DNA from 2 places in the Pseudomonas sp. YH-1 genome. Region 1 is predicted to be linked to the other one. Evidence: riboswitches for the same ligand, from Rfam matches in the RefSeq annotation. Region 1 holds a riboswitch; the other holds the start of a gene.
The links. Region 1 has a riboswitch for manganese ahead of ACKI1H_RS30260 (TMEM165/GDT1 family protein). Riboswitches for the same ligand answer to the same signal wherever they lie in the genome.
Positions count from the first base shown of each region.

Region 2: linked by a shared signal. The riboswitch ahead of ACKI1H_RS00415 (sodium:calcium antiporter) and the one ahead of ACKI1H_RS30260 (TMEM165/GDT1 family protein) in region 1 are both predicted to bind manganese.

Region 1 is NZ_CP178184.1:6,523,246-6,537,494, forward strand. Features, by position in the region: gene ACKI1H_RS30235 (DUF1266 domain-containing protein) at 1-532, opposite strand, end outside; gene ACKI1H_RS30240 (2-hydroxyacid dehydrogenase) at 878-1,843, shown strand; gene ACKI1H_RS30245 (DUF3658 domain-containing protein) at 1,840-2,604, shown strand; gene ACKI1H_RS30250 (methyltransferase) at 2,657-3,658, shown strand; gene ACKI1H_RS30255 (amino acid permease) at 3,779-5,236, shown strand; yybP-ykoY riboswitch at 5,281-5,400, shown strand; gene ACKI1H_RS30260 (TMEM165/GDT1 family protein) at 5,491-6,072, shown strand; gene ACKI1H_RS30265 (ketosteroid isomerase-related protein) at 6,173-6,616, shown strand; gene ACKI1H_RS30270 (NAD-dependent epimerase/dehydratase family protein) at 6,818-7,801, opposite strand; gene ACKI1H_RS30275 (M48 family metallopeptidase) at 7,894-8,712, opposite strand; gene ACKI1H_RS30280 (methyl-accepting chemotaxis protein) at 9,142-11,274, shown strand; gene ACKI1H_RS30285 (SOS response-associated peptidase) at 11,484-12,095, opposite strand; gene ACKI1H_RS30290 (putative signal transducing protein) at 12,115-12,381, opposite strand; gene ACKI1H_RS30295 (CPXCG motif-containing cysteine-rich protein) at 12,381-12,563, opposite strand; gene ACKI1H_RS30300 (1-acyl-sn-glycerol-3-phosphate acyltransferase) at 12,703-13,863, shown strand; gene ACKI1H_RS30305 (hypothetical protein) at 13,902-14,186, opposite strand.
Region 2 is NZ_CP178184.1:86,523-100,771, reverse strand. Features, by position in the region: gene ACKI1H_RS00460 (flavin reductase family protein) at 1-428, shown strand, start outside; gene ACKI1H_RS00455 (APC family permease) at 580-2,064, opposite strand; gene ACKI1H_RS00450 (aldehyde dehydrogenase) at 2,196-3,689, opposite strand; gene ACKI1H_RS00445 (FadR/GntR family transcriptional regulator) at 3,986-4,732, shown strand; gene ACKI1H_RS00440 (cache domain-containing protein) at 4,824-5,618, shown strand; gene ACKI1H_RS00435 (YceH family protein) at 5,680-6,351, shown strand; gene ACKI1H_RS00430 (hypothetical protein) at 6,465-6,767, shown strand; RNA gene ssrA (transfer-messenger RNA) at 6,829-7,186, opposite strand; gene ACKI1H_RS00420 (type 1 glutamine amidotransferase domain-containing protein) at 7,261-7,938, opposite strand; gene ACKI1H_RS00415 (sodium:calcium antiporter) at 8,025-9,038, opposite strand; yybP-ykoY riboswitch at 9,095-9,263, opposite strand; gene ACKI1H_RS00410 (carboxyl transferase domain-containing protein) at 9,301-12,585, opposite strand; gene ACKI1H_RS00405 (hypothetical protein) at 12,736-13,002, opposite strand; gene ACKI1H_RS00400 (sensor histidine kinase) at 13,086-14,249, opposite strand, start outside.

The sequences.
Region 1 (14,249 bases):
CCTCCGTCGCAGGCGGTCCCTGGCGGACCAGGATGGCCCGGGCCATGACGAAAGACGCGGCATAAGCCTGCCAATCGACGAAGTGCCATGCCGCATCTTCGGCTACCCAGGCCAGGGTCAGCCAGAATTCCGAACGCGTGAGATAGCCACACTCATGGCACTTTTTGGCCAGAGAGGCGATGCATTCGTGGTCATGAGCCGCCATCGACAGCCCCGGAGGCAAACTCAGGCCGGCACGACTCCAGGCCCGTTTCGCTCTTTGCCAACGCAGCCGCTGCTCGCCGTCAAAGACACTCGGTTCGTTGCGCTGCAGGCGCTGGAAATCTTCGTCGGACTGTCCACCCTGAGCCTTCGCCAGCAACCCCTGCAAGGTCTCGCGGGCGGAGGCGGAGTCACGGATGCCCCAGCCTTCGGCCAACTCTCGCCCCCATTCAGCCGAGCCCGGTCGATCGCAGCGCAAGCCCAGGTCGCGCCCCTCGCAGGCCGCCATCAGCGTGCCGAAACACAGCAAAGCTTCGTGTCCCGGAGTCAAGGCCGCCCACCGGCGCCGAATGGGAACACTAACGGCAGGCACGATCCGAAACCAGGCCCGAGCTGCCAGCATGCCCGCTGTCGTGACCCCAAAGGCCGCTAGACCGGAGAAAACCCAACCCATCATCGCCAATCACCTCGAGATTTCGATGGGAGCACTCTAGAAACCCGGCGCGGACTGGCAGATGAGGGAAAACCGAAACGTCTGTCAGACTTTTCACTCGAACATCTACCATCAATACGCGGCTCCCTCACTCCACATCTGCGGGCAGACCGGGTTGTCCACGGCAGTGGTTCTGCCGAGAATCCCCTTCACCCCGCCCTTCCGATCAAGGTGTCATCGCTCATGAATCCTGCTCGCGCCGTCTTCCTCGACCATGCCTCCCTCGACCTCGGTGATCTCGACCTCGCGCCGCTGCGCGCGCCGTTCGGCGAACTGGTCCTGCACGGGCGCAGCGACACCCTGGAGGTGGCCGAACGACTGCGAGGCGCGCAGGTGGCGATCAGCAACAAGGTTCGCATCGGCGCCGAGGTATTCGAGCAGTGCCCGGACCTCAAGCTGATCCTGGTAGCCGCCACCGGCACCAACAACGTCGACCTCGACGCCGCGCGCCGGCACGGCGTGACCGTGAGCAACTGCCAGGGCTACGGCACCCCGTCGGTGGCCCAGCACACCCTGATGCTGCTGCTCGCGCTGGCCACCCGCCTGCCCGATTACCAGGCAGCGATCCGCGAAGGCCGCTGGCAGAAGGCGCCGCAGTTCTGCCTGCTGGACTTCCCCATCGTCGAACTGGAAGGCAAGACTCTCGGTCTGCTCGGCCACGGCGAACTGGGCGGCGCGGTGGCCAGGCTGGCCGAAGCCTTCGGCATGCGCGTTCTGTTCGGCGCCCTGCCCGGCCGCCCAGCCCGAGCAGACCGCCTGGCGCTGGACGAGCTGCTACCGCAGGTCGACGCCCTGACCTTGCACTGCCCGCTGACCGACGCCACGCGCAACCTGATCGGCCAGCGCGAACTGGACCTGATGAAACCCGGCGCCTACCTGATCAACACCGCCCGCGGCGGCCTGGTCGACGAGCAGGCACTGGCCGACACCCTGCGCCGCGGCCATCTCGGCGGCGCGGCCTTCGACGTGCTCAGCGTCGAGCCACCCAGGGACGGCAACCCGCTGCTGGCCGGCGATATCCCGCGCTTCATCCTCACCCCGCACAGTGCCTGGGGCGCGCGTGAGGCCAGGCAGCGCATCGTCGGCCAGTTGAGCGAGAACGCCGCCGGCTTCTTCGCCGGCGAACCGCGTCGGGTGGTGGCGCCATGAGCCTGCACCTGGTCTGCGGCGACGGCGCCGCCGATGCCCTGCGCCGAGCCGTCGAGGCAGGCGTGCTGACCGAGAAGAAAATTCGCGTGCTGCCGGACGACCTCGCGGTCGGCCCGCTGAGTGATGTGGATAACCCGCCCTGCCAGCAGCGCGCCGCGTTCTGGCATGAGCTGGGTGGCGAAGCCCTGCGCGAGCGGGAAATCGCCCTCGAGATGGCCACCGAAGTGAACTGGCTGCGCAGCCCGGACGTCAGTTCCGTCAAGCTCTGGCACGGCGACAGTGCCAGCGAGCAACTAATGTTGCGCCGCGTCTGCGCGCTGTTGCCGGCGAACATCATCCTACGCAGTGTTGGCGCCGGTAGCGGCCAGTGCCGCAGCGAAGACCGCCACGCCATCGCCATGCTCAAGCCCGTCGAACTGGCCAACGCCCTGGCCGCCAGCCACGAGCTGGACGTCGCCGAACGCCAGAGCCTGGCGGCGGACTGGCAGCGTGCCCTGGCTGAAAACGCCGAGCTGCGCCTGTGGCTGGATGGCCAACTGAACGGCGCCGGTTACGCGCACATCGACCGCATCCTGCTGGATAGCGCCAGCGAGTCCTGGCGCCCGGTGCAGTCGCTGATCGGCCCAACCATGGCCTATGTCGATGGCCTGTTCGTCAGCGACCTGCTGGCCGCCTGGCGCCTGCGCGAACAAGTCGCGGCAGGAGCGCTGGAACTGCGTGGCGACGACTTCTGGAAGAACGCCGAGGTACGGCTCGCCTAGGCTCGGCCACGGCAGCCCTGCTAAACTCGCGCCCTTTTTTCGAGGAGGCCGCATGTCCAACGCCCCTACCAGTGAAGTGCTGCTGCGCCAGATCGAGCGCTTCCAGGGCCGCGTCCTGCTCGCCGGCCTGCCCGCCGACGCCCTGCTCGGCGACTTGCCGCAGGCCCGGGGCTGGAGCTGGCACGCCGGCGACGCCCGGCAGCTCGATGGCCGCTATCCCGACCGCTGCCACTTCGGCGCGACGCCGCCCGATGGCCCGTTCGACGCCGCCGTGCTGTTCCTGCCCAAATCCCGCGAACTGACCGACTACCTGCTCGCCGCACTGGCCAACTGCGTACCGGACGGCGAGCTGTACCTGGTCGGAGAGAAACGCGCCGGCGTCGAACGCGCCAGCAAGCAGCTCGGCGAATTCGGCCGCGCCAGCAAGCTGGACAGCGCCCGCCACTGCCAGCTGTGGCACACGCACATCGACGGCGCCCCCGCCGCGCCTGATCTGCACGCCCTCGCGCAACGCTACGAACTGCCGTTGGCCGACGGCCCGCTGCAAGTCGTCACCCTGCCCGGCGTGTTCAGCCATGGCCGCCTGGATCGCGGCAGCGCGCTGCTGCTGGAGCACCTGGACAAGTTGCCGACCGGCCACCTGCTGGACTTCGGCTGCGGCGCCGGCGTACTCGGCGCCACGCTCAAGCGACGTTATCCACAGAGCCAGCTGACCCTGCTGGATGTCGACGCCTTTGCCGTCGAGAGCAGCCGCCTGACCCTGGCCGCCAATGGCCTGGAGGGCGAAGTGATCGCCGGCGACGGCATCGACGCCGCACCGGAGAACCTGGCCGCCATCGTCAGCAACCCGCCCTTCCACCAGGGCGTGCACACCAGCTACGCCGCCAGCGAACACCTGCTGCGCCAGTCGGCCCGCCACCTGGCGAGCGGCGGCGAGCTGCGCCTGGTGGCCAACAGCTTCCTGAAATACCCGCCGCTGATCGAACAGCACCTGGGCCCCTGCCGCACCCTGGCCGAGGCTGACGGCTTCCGTATCTACAGCGCCCGGCGCTGATCCCAGGCTCGCACTACACTCCACCGAGCCTGCCCGGATCGGCGCACCGCCGCTCGCCCTGAACTATCGAGGACACCCGTGAATCGCAGAATCAAAGATGACGTCGAACTGACTTTCGCCATGGGGCCGAAAGAGAAGCCGCATCACCTCAAGCGCTCTCTGAAACCGCGCCATCTGAACATGATCGCCATCGGCGGCTCCATCGGCACCGGGTTGTTCGTCGCCTCCGGCAGTACCATCGCCACGGCGGGACCGGGCGGCGCGCTATTGGCCTATGCACTGATCGGGTTGATGGTGTTCTTCCTCATGACCAGCCTCGGCGAGCTGGCCGCTTACATCCCAGATTCCGGCTCGTTCTGCACTTATGGCAGCCGTTTCATCGACGATGGCTTCGGTTTCGCCATGGGTTGGAACTATTGGTACAACTGGGCGGTAACCATCGCTGCGGAGCTGGTGGCGGCGCAGCTGGTGATGAAGTTCTGGTTCCCGGAAGTCTCGGGCATGTACTGGAGCGCCGGTTTCCTCGGCATCATGTTCATGCTCAACTTCTTCTCGGTGAAGGGCTTCGGCGAGAGCGAGTTCTGGTTCGCGCTGATCAAGGTCGTCGCGGTCGTGGTATTCATCGGCATTGGCCTGGCCAGCATCATCGGCATCATGCACGGCATCGACAGCCCCGGTTTCAGCAACTTCACCACCGGTGACGCACCCTTTGTCGGCGGCCTGCAGGCGATGATCGGGGTGGCAATGATCGCCGGCTTCTCGTTCCAGGGTACCGAGCTGATCGGCGTCGCCGCGGGCGAATCGGAGAACCCGCAGAAGTCCATTCCCATCGCAATCCGCCAGGTGTTCTGGCGAATCCTCATGTTCTACATTCTGTCGATCTTCGTCATCGGCATGCTGATTCCCTACACCGATCCGAACCTGCTCAAGACCGACAGCAGCGACATCAGCACCTCGCCCTTCACCCTGCTGTTCGAGCGCGCGGGTCTGGCCGCCGCTGCGGGCGTGATGAACGCGGTGATCCTCTCGGCGATCCTCTCGGCGGGCAACTCGGGCATGTATGCCTCCACCCGGATGCTCTACACCATGGCCACCCAGGGCAAGGCGCCGCGCCTGTTCACCCAGGTGTCCGAAAGCGGCGTGCCGCGCTATGCCCTCTACGCCACCACGCTGATCGGCGCGCTGTGCTTCCTCACCAGCTTCATCGGCGACAAGACCGTCTACACCTGGCTGCTCAACGCCTCGGGCATGTGCGGCTTCATCGTCTGGCTGGGCATCGCCGTGTCGCACTACCGTTTCCGCAAGGGCTTCGTGTTGCAGGGCGGCAACCTCAACGACCTGCCCTACCGCGCCAAGTGGTTCCCCTTCGGCCCGCTGTTCGCCTTCGTCCTCTGCCTGATCATCACCCTGGGGCAGAACTACCAGGCCTTCGTCGGTGAGCACGTGGACTGGGCCGGCCTGATCGCCACCTACATCACCATCCCGCTGTTCCTCGCCATCTGGCTGGGGTATCGCTTCAAGAACAAGACCCGCTTCATCCGCTACGAAGACATGGACATTCGCCCCACCCGCGACTGATCCGACGCGCAGGCTTGCCCAAGTCCCAGGACTTGGGCAGAATGCGCCCCGTCCTAGGGGAGTAGTCTCCCGCGAGCGCCCTGCTCGCCCGGTACGCGTCAACACACTTGGTCCGCAGACCATGGCGCGTACGATCCAGGCCTGCAGCGTTCAGGCCGGGGTTTGACAAGACCTATGACACGAGCAACCTGACCCGGGGCGGGCAGGTGGCGCGTGTCATGGTGATTAGTCGACCCGCCCCCTTAGGAAGTCTGATGGAATCCCTCTTCGTCCCAACCCTGATCGTTGCCCTCGCGGAAATCGGCGACAAGACGCAACTGCTCGCCCTCGTCCTCGCCGCGCGCTTCCGCAAGCCCTGGCCGATCATCGCCGGGATCATCGCCGCCACCCTGGCCAACCACTTCGCCGCCGGCGCCGTTGGCAGCTGGGTCGCCTCGTTCTTCTCGGAAAGCACGCTGAGCTGGGTACTGGCCGTGTGCTTCCTGGCGGTCGCTGGCTGGACCCTGATTCCGGACAAGCTGGATGACGACGAAGAGGGCTCGCTGAAGAAGTTCGGCCCCTTCCTCACCACCCTGATCGCCTTCTTCCTCGCCGAGATGGGCGACAAGACCCAGGTCGCCACCGTGATGCTGGCCGCGCAGTACCCGCATTTCTGGCTGGTAGTCATCGGCACCACCCTGGGCATGCTGATCGCCAACGTGCCGGTAGTGCTGGCCGGCAACTTCGCCGCCGAGCGCCTGCCGCTGAACCTGATCCGCCGCCTGGCCGCCGCCGCCTTCGCCATCCTCGGCCTGGCCGCGATCTACCATGCGCTGAAGCTCTCCGGGGTGTTCTGACCGGTCGCTTTTCGTCGGGAGGCTGGCGCGCCGGCCAATGCCTGTGTATCGATGACGATACACAGTGGCGTTTCCGCTTCCCACGACAAAGGATGTCGCCATGCCGGAAAAAGACCTGAAGAAAGTCGCCCGCCACCACATCGACCTCGCCTGGAACAAGGGACACCTGGCGCTGGTGGAGCAGTTGCACAGCCCGGACTTCATCTACAAGAGCGCCTTCACCGCCCAGCCGCTGGACAATGCCGGCTACCGGGCGCTGGTGGAGGAGATCCGCAGTGGCATGGAGGACCTGGAAGTGGCCGTGGAGGAATGCATCCGCGAGGGCAGCAAGGTCTTTACCTGGAGCACCCTGATGGGCAGCATCGCCCGCCCGGTGTTGGGCTACCCGGCCAGTGATCGCATCGTCAGCATCTCGGCCATGGGCTTCTGGACCTTCAACAGCCAGAACCAGGTGCAGGAACTGTGCACCTTGTTCGACATGGAAAGTTTCCGCGCGCAAATGGGATTGCCCAACCGGCCCTTCGCCGAGAAAGCATTGCCCTGACAGAAAACCTGACCCAGCAAAAAGCCCGGACTCCGCCGGGCTTTCTGCTTTCTGTAGGAGCGCGCCATGCGCGCGATCGCGGGCATGGCCCGTCCTACACGTTGAGCTTTGTAGGATGGGTGGAGCGAAGCGATACCCATGCTGTCCATGCACAACATTGATGGGTATCGCTGCGCTCCACGCCATCCTACGAGTTGGTGATCAGAGGTAATCGTTGGCGTGGAACCAGGAAATGGCCCGCTCCAGCGTGTCCTCCAGCGGCACATGGGACTCGAAGCCCAGCTCCTCGCGCGCCTTGCGGCCGTCGAGGAACTGCCCACCGGCCATGACCTCGATGGCGGTGTCGTCCAGCAGCGGCATCTTGCCGGTCAGGCGGTAGCGCCAGCGGCCCAGTGTCGCCAGCGCGCGGGCACGGTGCAGCGGCATGGGTGTCGGCGCCGGCTTGCCCAGCAGCTTGGCGATGGTGGCGGTCAGCTCGCCCATCTCGATGTTGTGCCCGGTAAGCAGGTAGCGCTCGCCGACTCGACCGCGCTCAAGTGCCGTCAGCAGCCCGCGCCCGGCCTCGGAGGCATCGATGACGTTCCGCCGGCCTGGCACGTAGTGCAGCATCTCGTCGCGGCCGATGGCGGTGATCAGGCGCCCGGTAGTCGGGCCGATGTCCAGCTCGCCCAGCACCATGCCGGGAATCCCGATGACCACCGGCAGGCCGCCACGGGCCTGCTCGCGCGCCTGTTCGTCCAGCGCCCACTTGCACATCACGTAGGCGCTCTTGCCGGTGGGCAGCCCTTCGTAGAACAGCCCCTCATGCCCCGGCAGCCCCTGCGGGTGCGAGGGCATGGCGAAGGCCGAGCCGACGTAGAGGATGCGCGGCACCCTGGCCTGTAGGCAGGCGGCGTAGAAATGATTGGTCAGGTCCAGTGCGCTGGCCACCTCCTCCTGCCAGCGACGCGGGCGCACCGGGTAGTAGCCGGCGCTGAAGATCACCGCGTCCAGACCGCTGAGCGCGCGGGCCATGCCCTGATGATCGAAGAGTTCGGCTACCCGGCACTCAGGCTCGAGGTAGGCCAGGCGCTGGATCTGCGACGAGGGTCGGTGGATCAGCACCAGCTGGTGGCCGGCCGCCTTGATCGCGCGGGCGGCGTGGTGGCCCAGGAGCCCGGTGGCTCCGAGTACAGCGATTTTCACGGGTGCTCCCTGTTCACTGGATAAAGCGGCGCAACCTTACGCCGCTCCTGGCCGTTCGAGAGAATCACGAACCACTGCTGAAAAACCATTGCTCAGCGGGTCTTGGCCTGCTCGTAGAGCGGCATGACCTTCGGGATGGCGGCCTGCAGGTTGGCCATCCGCGTGCTGTCCGCCGGGTGGGTGCTGAGGATTTCCGGCGGAGCGTCGCCTCCGGCCTGGCCCATCTTCTGCCACAAGGTAATGGCGGCGTTGGGGTTATAGCCGGCTCGCGCCGCCAATTCCAGACCTATCAGATCGGCTTCGTTCTCATTCTGCCGGCTGTTGGGCAGGGTCATGCTGTATTCGACGACCTGGTGGGCAAGGTCCACGCTGGTCTGGCCCAGGCCCAGCAACTGGCCGCCCAGGCCAAGGCCGACCTGTTCGGCATAGGCGCGGGACATCGCCTCGCGGCCGTGCTCGCGCAGGGCATGGGCGATCTCGTGGCCCATCACCGCGGCGAGTTCGTCGTCGGTCAGCTTCAGCTTATCGATCAGCCCGGTGTAGACGATGATCTTGCCGCCCGGACCGCAGTTGGCATTGAGCTCATCGCTCTGGATCACGTTGACTTCCCACTTCCACGAGGGCGCATCCTGGCGGAAGGCGCCGGTCTGCGGAATCAGGCGGTCGGCGATGGCCTTCACACGCTTGGCATCACTGCTGCTGGCATCCAGCTTGCCGGCCTGGGAGGCCTCGCTGAGGGTCTGCTGGTAGGACTGCGCATACATCTGGTCGACCTGCGCGCTGGACAGCATGCTGAACATGGTCTGTTTGCGCTCAACGCCGACAACGCCGCCGCTGGTGGTATTCACCTGCTGGCAAGCGGTCAGCATCAGCGCGGCGGCAAGGCCGGCAATACGGAAAACTCTGGGCATGTTGCTCTCCCGAAACAATGCAATCTCCCACGGACAGCGCGCATGGTAGGCCCACCCCCGATGCCCGGCAACTGGCAGGAAACAGCCGGCGCAGCAGTAACTTACGAAACCGCACCGACGCATCGGGAGGTGCCATGGGGCGCCTGTCGCGGCGTACACGGTGCGCGGCATCACGCCTGTGATCCACACCCGCGAGGTAGCCGCAGCCGGCGGCTGATTTCACTCCCGGAGAGGGATATCGAGGCGCTCGCTGCAGCCGAATAATTTCATTTTGACATCACATGCTAGACCTCCCGGTCAGCGCCGACAATCCTGCGACAAGCGGCACACAGCCGCGTTACAAGCCTTTACAACGACCGCCTAAGGAATTTCCACGGTCCTGCCGATACAGATAGACACGCAGGCCTCTGGCGCATTCCGGGTACCCGTATGAAATTCAAGTCGATCCAGTTTTCCGTGGTGGCGCTGGCCGGTGCCAGCGTTCTGGCAGTGGTCGCAGCGCTGGTGCTCTACGCGCTGTTCGCCGGTTCGCGGACCCAGGCGCTGGTGCAGGAGCGCACCCAGGCCTTGCTTGAGCAGGTGATCAACGAACGCCTGGTGGCCATGGCCCGCGGTCAGGTCGCGCAGATCCAGCGCGAACTGGAATACCCCCTGACTGTCGCCCGCGACCTGGCCAATACCAACGCCCTGCTCGACGAGACCGACGCCAATGGCCAACCGCTGCTGGGCATCGGCCGCGCCGGCATGTCCAACCTGCTGCGCCAGACCGTGGCGCAGAACCCCAAGCTGCTCGACGCCTTCGCCGGCTGGGAGCCCAACGCCTTCGCCGGTAACGACAGCCAGTACTCGGGCCTGCCCGGCTACGACGCCAGCGGCCGCTTCATGCCCTGGTGGTACCGCAAGGATGGCGGCCTGACCGTGGAAGCCATGGGCGACACCCTGGAAAGCCAGAAGATGCAGCCCACCGGCGTGCGTGAAGGTGAGTACTACCTGTGCCCGAAAGAAAAGCACCAGCCCTGCATCATCGACCCGGCGCCCTATGAAATGGGCGGCAAGATGGTGCTGATGTCCTCGTTCAACGCGCCGATCATGGTCAAGGGCCAGTTCAAGGGCACCGTCGGCGTGGACCTGTCGCTGGACTTCATCCAGGACCTGCTCAAGACCGCCGACAGCCAGCTCTACGACGGCGCCGGCGAGATGGCGCTGATCTCCACCAACGGCCGCCTGGTGGCCTACACCAAGGACCCGGCCAAGCTCGGCGAATCCGCCAGCAGCGTGCTGGACGCCAATGAAGTGGCCAACCTGGCCAAGCTCACCCTCGACCAGCCGCTGACCTCGGTGGACAAGGAGCACGGCCACATCGAGCTGTTCCTGCCCTTCACCATCGCCGACTCCGGCGCGCGCTGGACGCTGATGCTGCAACTGCCGCAGGAAGCCGTGCTGGGCGACCTGAACCAGCTGCAGAGCGACCTGAAATCCCAGCGCGACAGCGATACCCTCGGCATGACCCTGGTGGGCCTGCTGATCGCCGGCATCGGCCTCGCCGTCATCTGGCTGGTCGGCCACGGCATCGCCCGCCCGCTGCGCCAGCTGGTCGGCATGCTTGACGACATTGCCCAGGGCGAAGGCGACCTGACCCGCCGTCTGACCAGCGACCGCGCCGACGAACTGGGCTCCATCGCCAAGGGCTTCAACACCTTCCTGGGCAAGCTGCAGGGCATGATCGGCCAGGTGGTGACCTCGGTGCAGCACGTCAGCGATTCCTCCGAGCACACCGCCGATATCGCCATCCGCACCAACCAGGGCGTGCAGAAGCAGCTGGCGGAAATCGAACTGGTGGCCACCGCGGTCCACGAGATGACCGCCACCGCCCAGGACGTGGCGCGCAACGCCACCCATGCCGCCGAAGCCGCCAACCACGCCGACCAGGCCGCGCACCACGGCAAGCGCATCGTTGAGAGCAGCTCCACGGCGATCCAGGCGCTGGCCAGCGAGATCGGCCGCGCCGTGGGCGTGGTGCAGTCGCTGGCCCGCGACAGCGAGAACATCAACGCGATCCTGGTGGCCATCCGCGGCATCGCCGAGCAGACCAACCTGCTGGCGCTCAACGCCGCCATCGAGGCCGCCCGTGCCGGTGAGCAGGGCCGCGGCTTCGCAGTGGTCGCCGACGAAGTACGCAACCTGGCGCAGAAGACCCAGCAGGCCACCGAGGAAATCCAGTCGATGATCCAGCAGCTACAGAACGGCACCCGCGAAGTGGTGCACGTGATGCAGCAGAGCCAGGACAAGACCGAGGACAGCGTGCGCCACGCCAGCGAAGCAGCCCAGGCGCTGGAGTCGATCACCCAGGCGGTGTCGGTGATCAACGACATGAACACCCAGATCGCCAGCGCCGCCGAGGAGCAGAGCGCAGTGGCCGAGGACATCAACCGCAACGTCAGCAACATCGGCATGGTCGCCAACCAGGTGGCCGGCGGCGCCGATGAAGCCTCCCAGGCCAGCGCCGAGCTGACCAAGCTGGCGGAGCAGCAGCGCCGGCTGGTGAATCAGTTCAAGGTGTAGGTCCAGCGCCGCGTACTGTTCCCGTCGGAGCAACTGTCTTCGTCTGAAAGGCCGTGTCAGGGCGCCCCCTCACCCCATCCCTCTCTCGGAGGGAGAGGGGGCAGATCGCGCCGGCTGATGCCATGGCTTCATCCTGCACCGAACGATCCCCTCTCCCGCTTGCGGGAGAGGGCTAGGGTGAGGGGCTCTTGATCTTGTGGGGGGCGACGTCAGGCGGGGGTGAGACACTCCGGCCCGTTGCAGGTCGGATCATTGATGAAGTTCGCCAGCGCCTGCTCGCGCAGCCGCGCCTGGGGCAATTGCAGCAGTTCGAGCAACCGCGCCGAGGGCGTCTCGTTCGACAGCCATTGCGCCTGCTCGGCAGCATCGAGGATCAGTGGACGACGCATGCCGCCCGCGTCCTGGGTGAGCATCGCCACGCTGTAATAGGTGTGGCCCTCCACCGGATACGCCTCCCACACCCCCGCAAAGCAGATCAGCCCGCCACCGGAAATCCAGTGCGGCCGCTTGCGCACGCCGCGCCACTCGTAGAAGCCGTTGGCCGGCAGCAGGCAGCGGCGCAGGGCGAAGGCGTCACGGAACATCGGCTGTTCGGCGATGGTCTCCGTGCGGGCATGGGCCGGGGTTCGCGACAGGTCCTTCAGCCAGGCCGGCGTCAGGCCCCAGCGTGCGAGGTCGGCATGGCGCGCGCTGCTCTCTTCGCGCAGCATCAACACGCGGGCGCCGGGCGCAATACTCCACTGCGGCTGCAGGTCGGCGGGGAAGCCGGCGCTGTCGGCCAGCTCGCGGTTCCAGCGGAACAGGGCATAGCGGCTGGTCATCGGGACTCGTTGATGGAATTCAGCAAAGCAGGACGCCAGGGCCGCCTTCGTGATCGTCAGCGGGCCCCGGCAGGGGTTGCGCGGCATTGTACGCGGCGATCAGCTCCCGCGCCCGCTCGGCCACGTCATCCTCCACCCACAGGTGCAGCAGGCCCATGCCCGGCAGCTCGCCGATACCGCCGACAAGGTGGCGTCCGCCCAGGTGCGACGAAATGCCCTCGTTGGCCAGCATGCCGCCCAGCAGTTCGGCTTCGATCAGGTCGGCGGGTGCGTAGATTCGCTGCATCAATCGTCCTCGCGCTGAACGTCCAGGGTCCATTCCACCCCATCGGTGTGGAGCTGGAACAGGATCGGCCGGCAACAAACCGGGCAATCTTCATAGTAGCTCTGGTCGCCCCCGGAAAGGTCGAGCACGGCCTCGGCCGGCTCGCCGCAATAGGGACAGGAATAGGCCTGACTTTCGAGCATCGCTGGTTCCCCCGTGACTTCCGTTTATAATCGCGCGGTCTTTTTGGGTGCCCGCCAGGCCGGTGAGTCGGCGGCATACCCTTCCGGACCGTCTACTTCGCGGTTCCGACCCGTGATACCCCCAGAATTCATAGAGAGCATGATGGGCGAGTTCGAAGCCATCCGACCGTACAACGACGCCGAAGTCCCGGCTGTCCTGCAGCGCCTGCTGAGCGATGACGCCTTCCTCGGCGCGCTGGCGCGTTACCGTTTCCCGCGTCTGTCCGGCCCGTTCGGCTGGCTGCTCAGACCTCTTATAGCCCATCGGCTGGCCCGCGAAGTCACTGGCATCCGCAGTGTCGTCGCGCTGCAGGACAAGTTCGAGCCGTACGTCGACCGGACCATCGAGCACGCCACCGACGGTGTTACCTATTCGGGCGTCGAACGCCTGAAGTCCGGCCGCGCCTACCTGTTCATCGCCAACCACCGCGACATCGTGATGGACCCGGCCTTCTGCAACTATGCGATCTTCCACGCCAAGCTGCCGACGCCGCGCATCGCCATCGGCGACAACCTGCTGCAGAAGCCCTTCGTCAGCGACCTGATGCGCCTGAACAAGAGCTTCATCGTGCACCGCTCCATCAGCGGTCGCCGCGAGAAGCTGGCGGCGTACCAGAACCTCTCGGCCTACATCAATCATTCGATCTGCCAGGACGTCCAGTCGATCTGGATCGCCCAGGCCGAGGGCCGCGCCAAGGACGGTAACGACCGCACCGACTCGGCGATCCTCAAGATGTTCCACATGAGCCGCAAGGACGAGCCGTTCGCCGAGGTGATCCGCGAGCTGCACCTGATCCCGGTGTCCATCAGCTACGAATACGACCCCTGCGACGCCGCCAAGGCCCGCGAGCTGTTCACCCGCGCCACCACCGGCGAGTACAAGAAGGCGCCAGGCGAGGACGACCGCAGCATCGTGCAGGGCATCACCGGCTACAAGGGCCGGGTGCACATCAACTTCGGCGAAGAGATCACCGGCGACTTCGCCGACGCCAAGCAGCTCGCCGCCGAACTGGACCGGCAGATCCTCGGCAATTACCGCTTGTTCCCGGTGCACTACCTCGCCTACGAGGCCTCCGAGCTGCGCGACGCCGCACTGAACGTGCCGCGCGCCGAGACCCTGTTCAAGGCCGAGGAACTGCAGCGTGCGCGCACCGAATGGGAGCGTCGCCTGGGCGAATGCCCCGCCGAGCAGCGCGGCCACCTGATCCTGCAGTACGCCAACCCGGTGTTGAACCAGTACCGGCTCAAGCAGCCGGCATGAAAAAAGGCGCCCTCGGGCGCCTTTTTTCTTCTCGTCGGTTATTGGCCGAGCTGCGTGCTGTACCAGCTCACCGCCATGGCCAGGGCCATGCAGGCGAAACCGAAACGGTAGAAGAAGCGGTTCATCCGCGCGGTCGGCTCGACGCTGTCCAGCGGCACCGGCGCGACTTCACTCTCAGCCGCCAGGCGTGCCAGGGCGAGGCGTTCGCGGCGGCGGGTCGCCAGCAGCAGCCAGCCTCCGGCCAGGGCGAAGAACAGGGCCAGGTCGTTCACGATACGACCAGGATGGGCCTGGAAAAGACTCCAGAGCGCCTGCAGCGACATCACAACCTCCGCTTCAGAACTGCACACCATCGACTTCGAAGCAAAGCGGGGGTCAGTCTGGAC
Region 2 (14,249 bases), 280 kb from region 1:
TCACCGTGAACATCGTCTCCGATGCGCTGGTGGAAGCCATGAACGTCTGTGCCGTACCCTTCGAGCCGGGCTTCGACGAACTGGTCGCCGCCGGCCTCACCGCCATCCCCGGCACCCGCGTCGGCTGCCCGCGCATCGGCGAGGCGCCGGTGGCGCTGGAGTGCCGACGGATGATGGCGCTGTCCATCGGCCAGTCGCGGGAGATCATCCTCGGCGAAGTGCTGATGGCCCATGTGCGCGACGACCTGATCGATCCTGCGACGCTCTACATCGACCAGCTCGGCCTCGATGCCATCGGCCGCATGGGCGGGCATGGCTATGCGCGTACACGGGAGTATTTCGACCTGCCGACACGTTCGCTCAAGCAATGGATGGAGGCTCCCGGCGCAGGTCAGCGTCTCTGGCCTGAAACCGAAGAGCTCGCCTGAACCCTTCTAGGAGCGAGCTTGCTCGCGAACCCGCCCAACGCCGAATTTCCCGGTGAATCCATTCGCGAGCAAGCTCGCTCCTACACAAAACGTTCTGCAGAAATGCAAACGCCCGGCATCCTTGCCGGGCGTTTGCATTTCACGCCAACACTTACTGCTGATGCAGCTTCCACGCGTCCCCGTGGGGCGCGGTGCCCTTGTCGTAGGGGCGGAACAGGGTCATGTAGGCCAGGCCCAGCAGGATCACGATGCCACCCACCAGGATGATCCCGTAGTTCAGGTACCAGGGAGCATCCGGCGTGCGCGGCCAGGACATGTTGATGATCGCCAGGACTCCGTAGGTCAGCGCCAGGATGTTCACGATCCAGCCCCAGTTGCCCAGCGTGAAGGCGCCGCTCGGCTTCCAGCCGCGCAGGCGGGCGAAGAGTGCACCGCCGACGATCATCTGGAACGACAGGTAGATACCGATGGCGGCGAAGCTCACCACCATGGCGATGGCGTTCTGCAGGTAGAAGCCGGCGCAGACGATCACGCTGGGGATCACGCCGCAAGCGATCAGCGCGGCGACCGGTACGTGGGTGTTGGGCGACAGGCGCTTGAGCAGGCCGCTGCCCATCACCATCTCGTCGCGGGCGTAGGAGTACAGCAGGCGGCTGGCGGCGGCCTGCAGGCTGAGCACGCAGGAAACGAACGAGACGATGATCACCGCCATCACCAGGCGCGCGCCGGTCACGCCGAAGGCGTTGTCGAGGATGGTGGTCATCGGGTCCTTGTCGGCGCCGGAGATCACCGCCGCCATGTCCGGTACCGCGAGGATCAGCGCCAGGGCGGCGAAGATGGCTGCGCCGCCGCCGATCCAGATGGTCATGCGCATGGCCTTCGGAATACGGCGGCTGGGGTTCGGAGTTTCTTCGGCGACGTCACCGCAGGCCTCGAAGCCGTAGTAGAGGAACATCCCCGCCAGCGAGGCGGTGAGGAAGGCCGGCCAGTAGCTGCCGTCGATGCGGATGTCGAAGGTGTTGAACAGCACCGAGAACGGCTGATGACGTTCGAAGATCAGCAGGTAGGTGCCGATCACCAGCGCGCCGAGTAGTTCGCAGATGAAGCCGAACATTGCCACGCGGGCCAGCAGCTTGGTGCCGGACAGGTTGAGCAGGGTAGCGATCACCGTCAGCGCCAGGGCCACCAGGGTATTGGTCACCGGCGTCGACTCGAAGCCGAGCAGCGTGGCGATGTACGGCCCTGCGCCAAGAGCCACGGCGGCGATGGTCACGCACAGCGACACCGAGTAGATCCAGCCGACCATCCAGGCCCAGCGCTTGCCCACCAGGCGTCGCGCCCAGGGATACACACCACCGGAGATGGGGAACTGCGAGACGACCTCGCAGAAGATCAGGCATACCAGCATCTGCCCGATGCCCACCAGCAGGTAGGACCAGAACATCGGCGGGCCGCCGGCGGCCAGGCACAGGCCGAACAGGGTGTATACGCCGACCACCGGCGAGAGGTAGGTAAAGCCCAGGGCGAAGTTCTGCCAGAGGGTCATGCTGCGTTCGAAATTGGAGGTGTAGCCCAGCGCGCGGAGTTGCTCCGCGTCGCGGTCCAGGGCGGCGCCTGGCTGGATCGAGCTGTTCATCGTGGATGTCCTGTTTGAGGTTTTCGCGTCGGCAGCCAATCGGGTGCAACGGAAAGCGTTGTTGTTATTGTGCGGCGCGCGGTTCGGCCCGCGCGCCGTCTTGCTCCAAACCTCTCGTGTTCCGGATCGCGTTACAGCTTGATCCAGGTCGCCTTCAGCTCGGTGTACTTGTCGAAGGCGTGCAGCGACTTGTCACGACCATTGCCCGACTGCTTGAAGCCGCCGAAGGGCGCGGTCATGTCGCCGCCGTCGTACATGTTCACCCACACACTGCCGGCGCGCAGGGCGCGGGCGGTGAGGTGGGCCTTGGAGATGTCGCGGGTCCAGACCGCCGCGGCCAGTCCGTACGGGGTGTCGTTAGCGATGCTGATGGCTTCGTCGGCGTCCTCGAACTCGATGACCGAGAGCACCGGGCCGAAGATTTCCTCGCGGGCGATCTTCATCGCGTTGCTCACGCCGTCGAACAGGGTCGGCTCGACGTAGGTGCCGCCGGTTTCCTCCAGCACGCGCTTGCCGCCGGTGAGGATCTTCGCGCCTTCGTCCTGGCCGGCCTGGATGTAACCCAGCACCTGCTCCAGCTGGCGACCGTCGACCAGGGCGCCGACGTTGGTGTCCGGGTCCAGCGGGTGGCCGGCTTTCCAGCCCTTGAGGGCCTCCACCACCAGCGGCAGGAATTTCGCCTTGATCGACTTCTGCACCAGCAGGCGCGAACCGGCGGTGCACACTTCGCCCTGGTTGAAGGCGATGGCCGCGGCGGCGGATTCGGCAGCGGCCTGCAGATCCGGGGCATCCTCGAAGACGATGTTCGGGCTCTTGCCGCCGGCTTCCAGCCAGACGCGCTTCATGTTCGATTCGCCGGCGTAGACCATCAGCTGCTTGGCGATCTTGGTGGAGCCGGTGAACACCGCGGTGTCCACATCCATGTGCAGCGCCAGGGCCTTGCCGACGGTGTGGCCGTAACCCGGCAATACGTTGAGCACGCCAGCGGGCAGACCGGCCTCGATGGCCAGCTGGGCGATGCGGATGGCGGTCAGCGGCGAGCGCTCGGACGGCTTGAGGATCACCGAGTTGCCGGTGGCCAGCGCCGGGCCGAGCTTCCAGGCGGCCATCATCAGCGGGAAGTTCCACGGCACGATGGCGGCGACCACGCCCACCGGCTCGCGGGTGACCAGGCCGAGTTGGTCATGGGGGGTAGCAGCGACTTCGTCGTAGACCTTGTCGATGGCCTCGCCGCTCCAGCGCAGCGAGTCGGCGGCGCCGGGGAGGTCGACATTCAGCGAGTCGCCGATGGGCTTGCCCATGTCCAGGGTTTCCAGCAGCGCCAGCTCCTCGGCGTGCTCTTCCAGCAGGGCGGCGAAGCGGATCATCACGGCCTTGCGGGTGGCCGGCGCTTCACGTGACCAGACGCCGGAGTCGAAGGTGGCGCGGGCGCTCTGCACGGCGCGCTCGGCGTCGGCGGCGTCGCAGCTGGCGACCTTGGCCAGCAGGCGGCCATCCACCGGGCTGATGCAGTCGAAGGTGTCGCCGGAGGCGGCGGCAAGGTACTCGCCCTGGATGAAGGCGCGGCCCTCGATCTTCAGGGCCTTGGCGCGGGCTTCCCATTCGGCGCGGGTTGGCTGGCTCATGCGTATCGCTCCTCGTTCTTGCTGTTGTGGGCGGAGACGGCCTGCGGACCGTCGCTGGCAAATACATTTGAAACCATATCTTATGTTTTTGCGGTTGCCAATACAGGTCGAAAAATGAGCGTTGGAAAGGAGTTTTCGTGCGAAATACCCTTGCTGAAAGTCCGGAAAGCGATTTAAAAATATGGAGACATAGTTTTGCGCGGAGCTGCAGCCGGGCTTGCCGGTAGACTTCGCCATGCACTCCAGAACAGGAACATTTCGCGCAGGAAGCGTCCGCGCCCCTCGCCTTGCCGCCTATGAACGAATTCAGGAAAGTCCGCCCCGCCAGCTTCATGCGCCTGCGCCAGGAAGGGCGCACCGAAGAAGTCGCGCGCCGGCTGGTGGAAATGGTCGACCTCGGCCTCTACGCCGAAGGCGAGCAACTGCCCAGTGAGAGTGAGCTGGCGATGCAGTTCGGCGTCGCCACCGTGACCCTGCGCGACGCGTTGGCAGAGCTGCGCGAGCGTGGGGTGATCGAGACACGCCGCGGTCGCAACGGCGGCAGTTTTGTTTGCTCGCCGCAGCACACGTCCGAGGACGCCCTGCTGGGGCAACTGCGCCAGATGAGTGCGCTGGAGCTGCGCGACCTGGGCGATGAGCATGTCGCCATCGCCGGTGCTGCCGCGCGCTTGGCGGCGCAGCGTTCCACCTCCGATGAGCAGGCGCGCATCGCGCAGTACCTCGATGCCCTGGCGAGCGCCACTACCCGACAGGAGCAGCGCCGCGCCGATGCGCGTTTCCACATCGAGATTGCCGTGGCCGCGCAGTCCGTGCGCCTGACCCATGCGGAAACCCGCCTGCAGGCGGAAATCGGCGAATGGCTGTGGCTGCCCGTGGACGGATTCCCTGGGGCGGCTGCCATCGAGATGGAGCATCGGGCCATTCTCGAAGCGATCAGCGCCGGCGACTCGAACCTGGCCGGCGCGCTGGCCGAAGCCCACGTCACGCGCGGCATCAAGCGGCTGATCAACCTGCGCCTGAGCCTGCTCGCCGACGACGGCTGACTGGCACAGCGCTTGCTGCTTTCACGGCGCGGCCGAGCGGGCGCACAGACTGACTCATCGATCCGACTTTGCGAGCCTCTCTGGCGCGCCCTTGAGCAAGAACAACGACAAGAACAGCGAGGCCCCGGTCATGTCCAGCGAACAACCCACGGATGAACTCCAGCGTTGTGCACAGCGCATCGACGCTTCCATCCGTAACGTTTTCCAGCGTCTCGACGAGTTGGCGGGCGAAGTCGTAGCGATCTGGCGCACGCTGGCGGAGGAGGGCAAGCGCCCGTCCTCTAAGGACCTCGGCGCACTACGCCCGCGCATCCAGCACGACCTCACCGATGACGGCACGCGCCTGCACGGCACCGGCGTGGTGATCGAGCCGGGCGAACTGGCCGACCAGGACATGTATCTGGAGTGGTGGTACCACGGCCGCGGTGACAAGGTCGTGCCCATGAGCCTGAACTTCAACCGGCGCAGCGAAAGCTTCTACAACTACCTCAACATGCCCTGGTTCTCCCGCCCGCGCGCCAGTGGGCAGCCCTCGGTGGTTGGGCCCTTCGTCGACCTCTACGGTACCGACCTGTACATCCTCGCCTTCTCCGTGCCGATCCAGGTGGACGGCCGCTTCATCGGCGTTGCCGCCGCGGACATTGCCCTGCACGAGTTCGAAAGCGTGCTGTTGGGCAGCCTGATGCAGATGGGGCACGAGGCCCTGGTGGTCAATGGAGAAGGGCGTGTTGTCGCAGCCAATACTGCCAACTGGTTCACCGGTGACCTCGCCCGACGCACGCTGGGGCGGGATGCGCAGGGGCGTGAACAGGAGCTGGCGGCGTCGTTCTCGCACTGGTCAGTCATCGAACGACCGCTGAACCGACGCCTGGCCGGCGCTGCCTGAGGCTGCCAAACGCCGCGTAAACGGCTAGGCTAGGGCGGTTCCCTCATCGACGGATACCGCCATGAGCCAGTCGCTCGACACCCTCACCGACTTTGAACCCCTGAGTGCAACGGATGCCCGCGTTCTCGGGTGCCTGATCGAAAAGCAGCTCACCACGCCTGAAGCCTACCCGCTGACCCTCAACGCCCTGGTCACGGCCTGCAACCAGAAGACCAGCCGCGACCCGGTGATGAACCTCACGCCCGGGCAGGTCGGTCAGTCCCTGCGCCACCTCGAAGGCCGCGAGATGACCCGCCTGGTCATGGGCAGCCGTGCCGACCGCTGGGAACAGCGGCTGGACAAGGCACTGGAGCTGGTGAAACCGCAGGTCATTTTGCTCGGCCTGCTGTTCCTGCGCGGCCCGCAGACCCTCAACGAACTGCTCACCCGCAGCCAGCGCATGCACGACTTCGACGATACCGAGGAAGTCCGCCACCAGCTCGAACGCCTCGCCGGCCGCGGCATGGCCTTGCAGCTGGAGCGTCTCAGCGGCCAGCGTGAAGACCGCTACATGCACCTGCTGGGCACCGAGGAAGACCGCGAGGCTGCCATCGCCGCCAGCGGTAGCCGTGCTTCCAGCGAGCGCAGCGACAGCGGCGGTCATGACGAAGGCCGTCTGGTCGAACTGGAAGGCCGTATTGCAGCTCTCGAGGAGCGCCTCGCGTTGTTGGAGATGGGCATTCCCCGAGACTGATTCGGAAGATTCCCCCGACAGGCCGACCAAGGTCGGTCTGTCAGCGCGCTAATCCAGCGTTAACATTTGATCCCGATAGTCAGGCTTGACCCCGCTTTACCCCGGAGTACCCCATGAGCCGCAAACCCTCCCAGGCCCAGCTGACCGCCGTGCTCAGCCAGCTCACGGAAACCGACTTCAAATCCATCAGCGATCTTGCCGGCCCCCGCGAAGCCAACCTGTTCGCCATCCGCGAACTGTTCCGCCAGGGGGTAATCAAAGGTGTGCTGATCGACGATCCCTTCGGCGCCGCGGACGAGGACGGTCCATTGCTGTGCAACGCCGAACGCCTGCGCCTGCGCAAACCTTGCGTGGAAGTGGTGGCGGAAGAGCAGGCCGAACCGCTGATGCCGCGGCTGGGCTTCCTGACGCTCTAGGCAAATCGCAGGCAAGAAAAAAGGCGCTGGGCTTGAGGCTCAGCGCCTTTTTCTTTGGATTTGGTGGAGCCGGGGGGATTTGAACCCCCGTCCGCCAGTTCTCCGCTGTCGGTTCTACATGCTTAGCCATCTCTATTAGGTTAACTCCTTGCGGCCCGAGTGGCAGGGCGCTTGGAGCGAGCTGTATGAGTTTTAGCCGTTACGTCTACAGCGAACTTGGCGGCGATCCTGTTCTATATGACAGACCTAATCTTCGGGTTTACAGGCATCCCCTAGGGTCTGCTAGCGGCACTTAGGCTGCTAGGGCGTAGTTGTCGTCGTTGGCAACTATAAAGTTGTGGCAGCTGATTTACGAGAACTGTCACCTACTCGGCATGCCCCTCGAGTTTTGTTACCGGCGTCGAATCCTAATCGGCCCCAAAACCTTTCAAGGTCGGGATTCATTCTACGGGAAAGCCGCCCCGATAGCCACCCGGGGCGGCGCAAGGTGTTGTCAGCTCAGGAATTTCAGCACGGCTTCGGCCACGGCCTCGGAGGACGCGGGGTTCTGTCCGGTGATCAGGCCGCGATCCACCTCGACGTGGCTCTGCCAGTCCGGACCCTTGCTGTAGCGGGCTCCGTTGGCCTTGAGCATGTCCTGGACGAGGAAGGGCACCACGTCGGTGAGGCCCACGGCGTCCTCCTCGCTGTTGGAGAAGCCGGTGACGTGTCGGCCCTGCACCAGCGGGCGGCCGTCGAGCCCGTGGGGATGGCGGAACACGGCTGGAGCATGGCAGACGGCGGAGACGGGTTTGCCGCTGGAATGGAAGGCCTCGATCAGCGCCACCGAGGTGCGGTCCTCGGCCAGGTCCCAGAGCGGGCCGTGGCCGCCGGGGTAGAACACGGCGTCGAAGTCGTCTGCCTTCACCTCGCTGAGCTTCACGGTGTTGGCCAACTCGGCCTGGGCTGCGCTGTCCTGGCGGAAGCGCAGGGTAGCCGGGGTCTGTGCGCCTTCCTCGTCGCTCTTGGGGTCGAGCGGTGGCTGGCCGCCCTTGGGCGAGGCCAGGGTCAGGCTGGCGCCGGCATCCTTGAACACGTAGTAGGGCGCGGCGAACTCCTCGAGCCAGAAGCCGGTTTTCTTGCCGGTGCTGCCGAGCTGGTCGTGGGAGGTCAGGACTACCAGGATTTTCATGCTCACTCCTTCGGCGTATCGCTAGTCATGCGGCTGCCACCGAAACGGCAGCCCGGACTGTCAGTGTAGGCAATGAGCCGTCCGCGTCAGCGCGACAGGGTGATACCCAGATAGGCGGCGTACAGCACGCCGTTGAGCATCAGTACCCAGATTGGCAGGCCGCCGCCGCGCTGGGCGTTGATTCGCAGCCAGAGCGCAGCTCCGAGGGTGACCAGCACGCCGGTGAGCACTTCGATGCGCGGCTGCCAGGGGGTGAGCAGGATACCGATGGCGGGCAGCAGGGTGCCCTGGAACACCATCGCGCCGCTGATGTTGCCGAAGGCCAGGGTGTCCTTGCCACGGCGCACCCAGAGGATGCTGTTGATCTTCTCCGGCAGTTCGGTGGCGATGGGGATGATCAGCAGCGACAGCAGCAGTGCTGAAATCCCCAGGATGTGCGACAGGCCTTCCACGCCATGGATGAAGCCCTTGGCGCCCAGCACCAGCAGCACCAGGCCCAGCAGCAGTTGCAGCAGGATGGTGGCGAGGTTGGTCGGCAGGCCCATGCGTGACAGGTACATGCGATGGTCGGCCTCGGTGCCGTGGCCGTCTTCCACCAGGCTCTGCGAAGCGCGGAGGGTCAGCGTGATGTAGCCCACGTAGGTCAGTACCAGCAGCACGCTGAGGGCGACGCGCACGGAGTGCAGTTCAGCAGGCACGAACATGGCGATGGTGGCGAAGCTGAAGGCGACCAGGAAGAAGTTCAGGTCGCGCTGCATGCCCGTGCGCTCGGGGCGGATGCGTCCGAACAGGCCACGAGCGCGCCAGGCGGCGAGCGCCATCAGGCAGGTGGACAGGGTGGAGAGCATCAGCGGTGCGCCGAGGATGGCGCCGACGCCGACTTCTTCGTTGAGATTGACATTGCTGGTGCCGGCGAACAGCGCCAGCAGTGGGATCAGGGTCTCCGGCAGGGCAGTGCCGATGGCGGCGAACAGCGAACCGGTGACGCCTTCGGAGATGCCGAGGCGCTCGCCGAAGTGTTCCAGCGCGTTGGTGAAAAGTTCGGCGGCGATCAGGATCACCAGCAGCATGCCGAGCAGTTCGAGAATGAAGGTCAGCATGCGCGCAGCTCCAGAGAGATGGAGCGAAGAGTGGGGTGGTGCATCACGGTGAAGCTCCCGGCCGGTGTAAGTACCCATGACCACGCATCTCCCCGGCCGTTGCGGAGATCACGTGGTCAAAGGTCTTGCCAGGCAAAGCTGCTGACGACGCCATGGCCTGCGGGCCAAGTGTGTTGACGTCGCCCCCGTTCGTCGAACGGTCGGCTACTCCCCAATGACGCCGCGCATTCTAGCGGATCGGGCGAGCAGCTCAACCCATGCGTCACCAGGTATCGATCAGCGGACGTTTTTTCCCCTGGCGTGCTGCGGGCTTCGGCGTCGATGCCAGGCCGCGCAGCAACCAGCGGCGGGTGTCGGCCGGGTCGATGACGTCGTCGATCTCCAGATAGCTCGCCATGTTCAGTCCCTTGCCGTTGCGGTAGGCCGCAGCGACCAGCTTGTCGAACAGCTTCTGTCGCTCTAGCGGGTCTTCGATTGCGGCCAGCTCCTTGGCATAGCCGAGGCGGATTGCCCCTTCCAGTCCCATGGCGCCGAACTCGCCGCTGGGCCAGGCGATGGTGAACAGCGCCGAGTGGAAGCTACCAGCGGCCATGGCTTGGGCGCCGAGGCCGTAGCCCTTGCGCAGGACCACGGTGAAGAATGGAACGGTGAGACTGGCGGCGGTGACGAACATGCGCGAGACGTGGCGCACGGTGCCGGTCTTCTCCGCTTCCGGGCCGACCATGAAGCCGGGGGTGTCGCACAGGGAAATGATCGGCAGGTCGAAGGCGTCGCACAGTTGCATGAAGCGAGCGGCCTTGTCGCCGGCCTCGGCATCGATGGCACCACCCAGGTGCATGGGGTTGTTGGCGATCAGCCCGAAGGGCTTGCCTTCGATGCGCACCAGCGCGGTGATCATCCCGGCGGCGAAGTGTCGGCGCAGTTCCAGCACCGATCCGCTGTCGGCCAACTGTTCGATAACCTGACGGATGTCGTAGACGCGCAGGCGGTTCTCCGGCACCGCGTGGCGCAGCAAGCGCTGGTCAGCGCATTCCCAATCAGCGGTGTCGCCCTGGAAATAGGCGAGGTATTGGCGCGCCGTCCGAGTGGCCTCGGCCTCGTCTTCCACCAGTACGTCGATTACGCCGTTGGCGCTCTGTACGTCGCTGGGGCCGACTTCCTCGGGGGCGAACTTGCCCAGGCCGCCGCCCTCGATCATCGCCGGGCCAGCCATCCCTAGGCTGGTATCGCGGGTGGCGATGATCACGTCGCAGCAGCCCAGCAGCGCGGCGTTGCCGGCAAAGCAGCGACCGGAGACCACGCCCACCAGCGGCACCAGTCCGGAGAGTCGCGCCAGGCCGACGAAGCTCATGTTGTCCAGCCCCGCCACGCCGACGAAATCGGTGTCGCCCGGACGCCCGCCGCCACCTTCCGCGTAGAGCACCAGTGGGATGCGCCATTGCTCGGCGAGGTGCAGCATGCGGTCGGTCTTCTTGTGGTTCATCACGCCCTGGGTGCCGGCGAACACCGTGTAGTCGTAGGCCAGCACCAGGCAGCGGGCCTTCTCGTCGCCGAACTGCGCGGCGTTGATGCTGCCCAGGCCGCTGACCAGGCCGTCGGCAGGGCTGCTGGCGATCAGTTCCTCGACGCTGCGGCGACGACGCTGGGCGGCGATGGCCAGGGCGCCGTATTCGATGAAGCTGCCGTCATCGAGCAGGTCGGTGAGGTTTTCGCGAGTGGTGCGCTTGCCGATCCTGTGGCGCTTGGCGACAGCCTCCGGGCGGCGCTCGTCGAGACCGATGGCGTGACGCTCGAGGACTTCGGCCAGGTCGGCGCGGATCGCGCCCAGGTCGATGGCGTCGTTGCTTTCAGGGCCCTGCGCTTCTATGTCCATCGGTTCGACGAACAGCAGCGCATCGGCTTCGTCGAGGCTATCACCGGGTGTGGCGGCGAGGCTGTGGACGATGCCGCTGGCGCTGGCCTTGACCTCGAATTCCATCTTCATCGCCTCGACGACGGCGATGGTCTGGCCCTGGGCGACGGCGTCGCCAGTGGAGACGTTCAGGCTGACCAGCACGCCCGCGCTGGGCGTAGCGAGTGGGACGCAACCAGCCGGCGCTTCGCTGGCACGCTGGGCTTGCGCGGATACGCCAGCGTGGCTGAAGAAGCGATGTGGGTGCGCGTGCTCCTGTGCCCTCAGCAGTGTGGCCAGGTGTTCTTCGATATAGCGGGTGGTGACCTGGTTGTCGGCCACTGCGCTCTGGCGCAGTAGATTGAGCAGCAGCGGTATGTTGCTCGCCACGCCTTCCAGACGGAACTCGCAGAGCGCCCGGTAGGCGCGCTGCACCAGCTGTGGATAACCGCCGTTGCCGTGGACGATCAACTTGGCCAGCAGCGAGTCGTAGCCGGCGCTGTTGCGGTAACCGGCGTAGCCGTAGCCATCCACGCGCAGGCCGGGGCCGCTGGGCGGCTCGTAGGCGCTCAGGGTGCCGCAGGCGAGGTGGGGCGTGCCGTCGCTGGCGAGGCTTTCCAGGTTGATCCGCAGTTGCAGGGCGTGGCCGCGCGGCGCGGGAATCTCGGCCTGGGTCAGGTTCAGTTCGGCGAGGCTGGCGCCGGCGGCGATGCGCAGTTGTGCCTGGACCAGGTCGATGCCGGTCACCGCTTCGGTGATGGTGTGTTCCACCTGCAGGCGCGGGTTGGCTTCCATGAACACGAAGTCGCCGCTGTCCTCGTCCAGCAGGAACTCGAAGGTGCCCAGGCCACGGTAGTCCACGGCTTCGGCCAACCGCACCGCGGCAGCGAGGATGGCGCCCCGCAGGCGCGGGTGCAGGTTGGGGCTGGGGGCGATCTCCAGCAGTTTCTGGTTGCGCCGCTGCAGGGTGCAGTCGCGTTCCCACAGGTGGCTGACGACACGACCGTCGCCGATCACCTGCACCTCGATGTGACGGGCGCACTGGATCAGGCGCTCGACATAGAGCCGATCATCGCCGAACGCCGCGCGGGCTTCGGCCTGGCAGCGGGCATAGGCGTCAGCGATTTCATCGGCGCGGTGTACCGCACGCATGCCACGTCCGCCGCCGCCGGCGAGGGCCTTGATCATCATGCCGGCGCCGGCGGGCAGTTCGCGGAAGAAGCGTTCGGTATCTTCCAGGGAAGTGGCGCGGTTGCTGCCGGCAGCCAGTGCGACGCCGTGGTCGCGGGCCAGGTCGCGGGCGCGGGCCTTGTCGCCGAAGACGTCGAGCGTTTCTGCCGAGGGGCCGACGAAGGTGAGCCCGGCGGCTTTGCAGCGGCGAGCGAAATCGGCGTTCTCGGAAAGGAAGCCATAGCCTGGATGCACCGAGTCGCAGCCGTGGGCCAGGGCCACGTCGATGATCTGCTGCTGGTCCAGGTAGGCGCTGGCGCCACGGCCTTGCAGGGCCGCGGCCTGGTCGGCGCGGCGGGTGTGCAGCGAGGCGGCGTCGTCCTCGGCGAAGATCGCCAGCGTCTGGATACCCAGCTCGGCAGCGGCGCGGGCGATGCGGATGGCGATCTCGCCACGGTTGGCGATGAGCAGGCGGGTGACAGGCATGGCGATTCCGGTTGTGATTCTTGTGGTCGGGAATCGCACCATCTTAGGCGGGTGGGGAGAGCGGGGAATCAACTACGGCGTTGCGAATGGCACAGGCTTAGTGGGCCTTATGAGCGGCGACCGGTGGGAGGCCGGCCGCCGCGTGCGGGATCACCCGTTGGCTCCGCCGTCGCCGGCGTTTTTCTTCAGCAGCTGCAGGGCTTTTTCGGTCTGCGCGATGCAGGCCTTGGTGTCACCCGCGGCCTGGGCCTGGGCGGCCTTTTCCTGCAGGCGCATGGCCTGCTCCTGGGCCTGGGTGTTGTTGGTGACGGTTTTTACCGCGTCATCGACTTTCTGGAGATTGTCGCTGCACAGGTCGGCGGCGAAAGCCGGTGACGTCAGCAGGGCGGCTGTAATGAGCAGGGCGGCACGTTTCATGGCAGTACTCCTGTCAACTTGACCGTTGTCGCGGACCGCACGAGCGGACCGTACAGGGTGGACTGCCGTGATTCGCGCGGGGTTCAGAGAATCGGCCCGGTGGTGACCGGGAGTTCGACGCAGACGCCCAGACCGGCACCGTCCAGCCCTTCGTGCAGGGAAATGCGCCCGTGGTGGATTTCCACGATGCGCTTGACGATGGGCAGGCCCAGTCCGCTGCCGTGGCTGCTGGCGACGCTGGGGCTGCGGTAGAAGCGGGTGAAGATCGCTGCCTGTTCGGCCGGGGCTACGCCGGGGCCGTTGTCGCGGACCCAGAGGGTCAGACGGTCGCTCGTGCTCTCAAGGCTGACGGCCACGCGGCCGCCTTCGGGGGTGTAGCGCAAGGCGTTGCCGACCAGGTTGGTGAGCATCAGCCCGAGCCACGCCGCTACGCCGCGCAGCGTGACCTCCTGGCTGTCGAGGGTCAGTTCGATCTGTTTGTCGATGGCTTGCGGCGCGAGATCGGCGATGGTGTCTTCGGCCAGCAGGCGCAGGTCCACCGGGGCGAAGATTTCGTGCAGCTCTTCGGCATCGAGCCGCGCCAGCAGGAGGATCTGCTCCATCAGCGCACTGATCCGTTCGACACTGCGGCTGACCTGTTGTAGCCCATGGGCGTGGGCGGCCGGGTCGGACGAGCGCAGTGCTACCTGGGCGTGGGTGCGCAGGCTGGCCAGTGGCGTGCGGATTTCGTGGGCGGCGTCGCTGGTCAGCCGGCGCTCGGCTTCCATCGCCGAATGCAGGCGCTCCAGCAACAGGTTCAGTTCGTTGACCAGGCTGTGTACCTCCACCGGTGCGCGACTCAGGGCCAGCGGGTGGAGGCTGTGGGCGCCGCGCTGGTGCACCTGTTCGATCAGGCTGCGCAGCGGCGCCAGTCCCTGGCGCACGCCGAACCAGACCAGTACGCCGAACAGCGGCAGTGCCAGCAGCAACGGGAACAGGGCGCTGAACAGCAGCAGATGCAGGGTCTTGTGGCGGTAGTGCAGGTCCTCGAAGACCCAGATGCGCACTTCATCCGCTCCCGTCGTGGCCATCTGCAGGACGCGCCAGTTGACCCCGCCGCTGAGCAGGTCGGAGAAGCCCGGCGGTTGCGCCTCGATTCCCCCGGGCGGCTTGTGGGTGGCCAGCAGCGGTTGGCCGCGATACCAGATGGCGTAGCCCAGCGTGGCTTCGCGACGGATCAGTGGCAGCCCTTCGATGGCCTTGCGGCT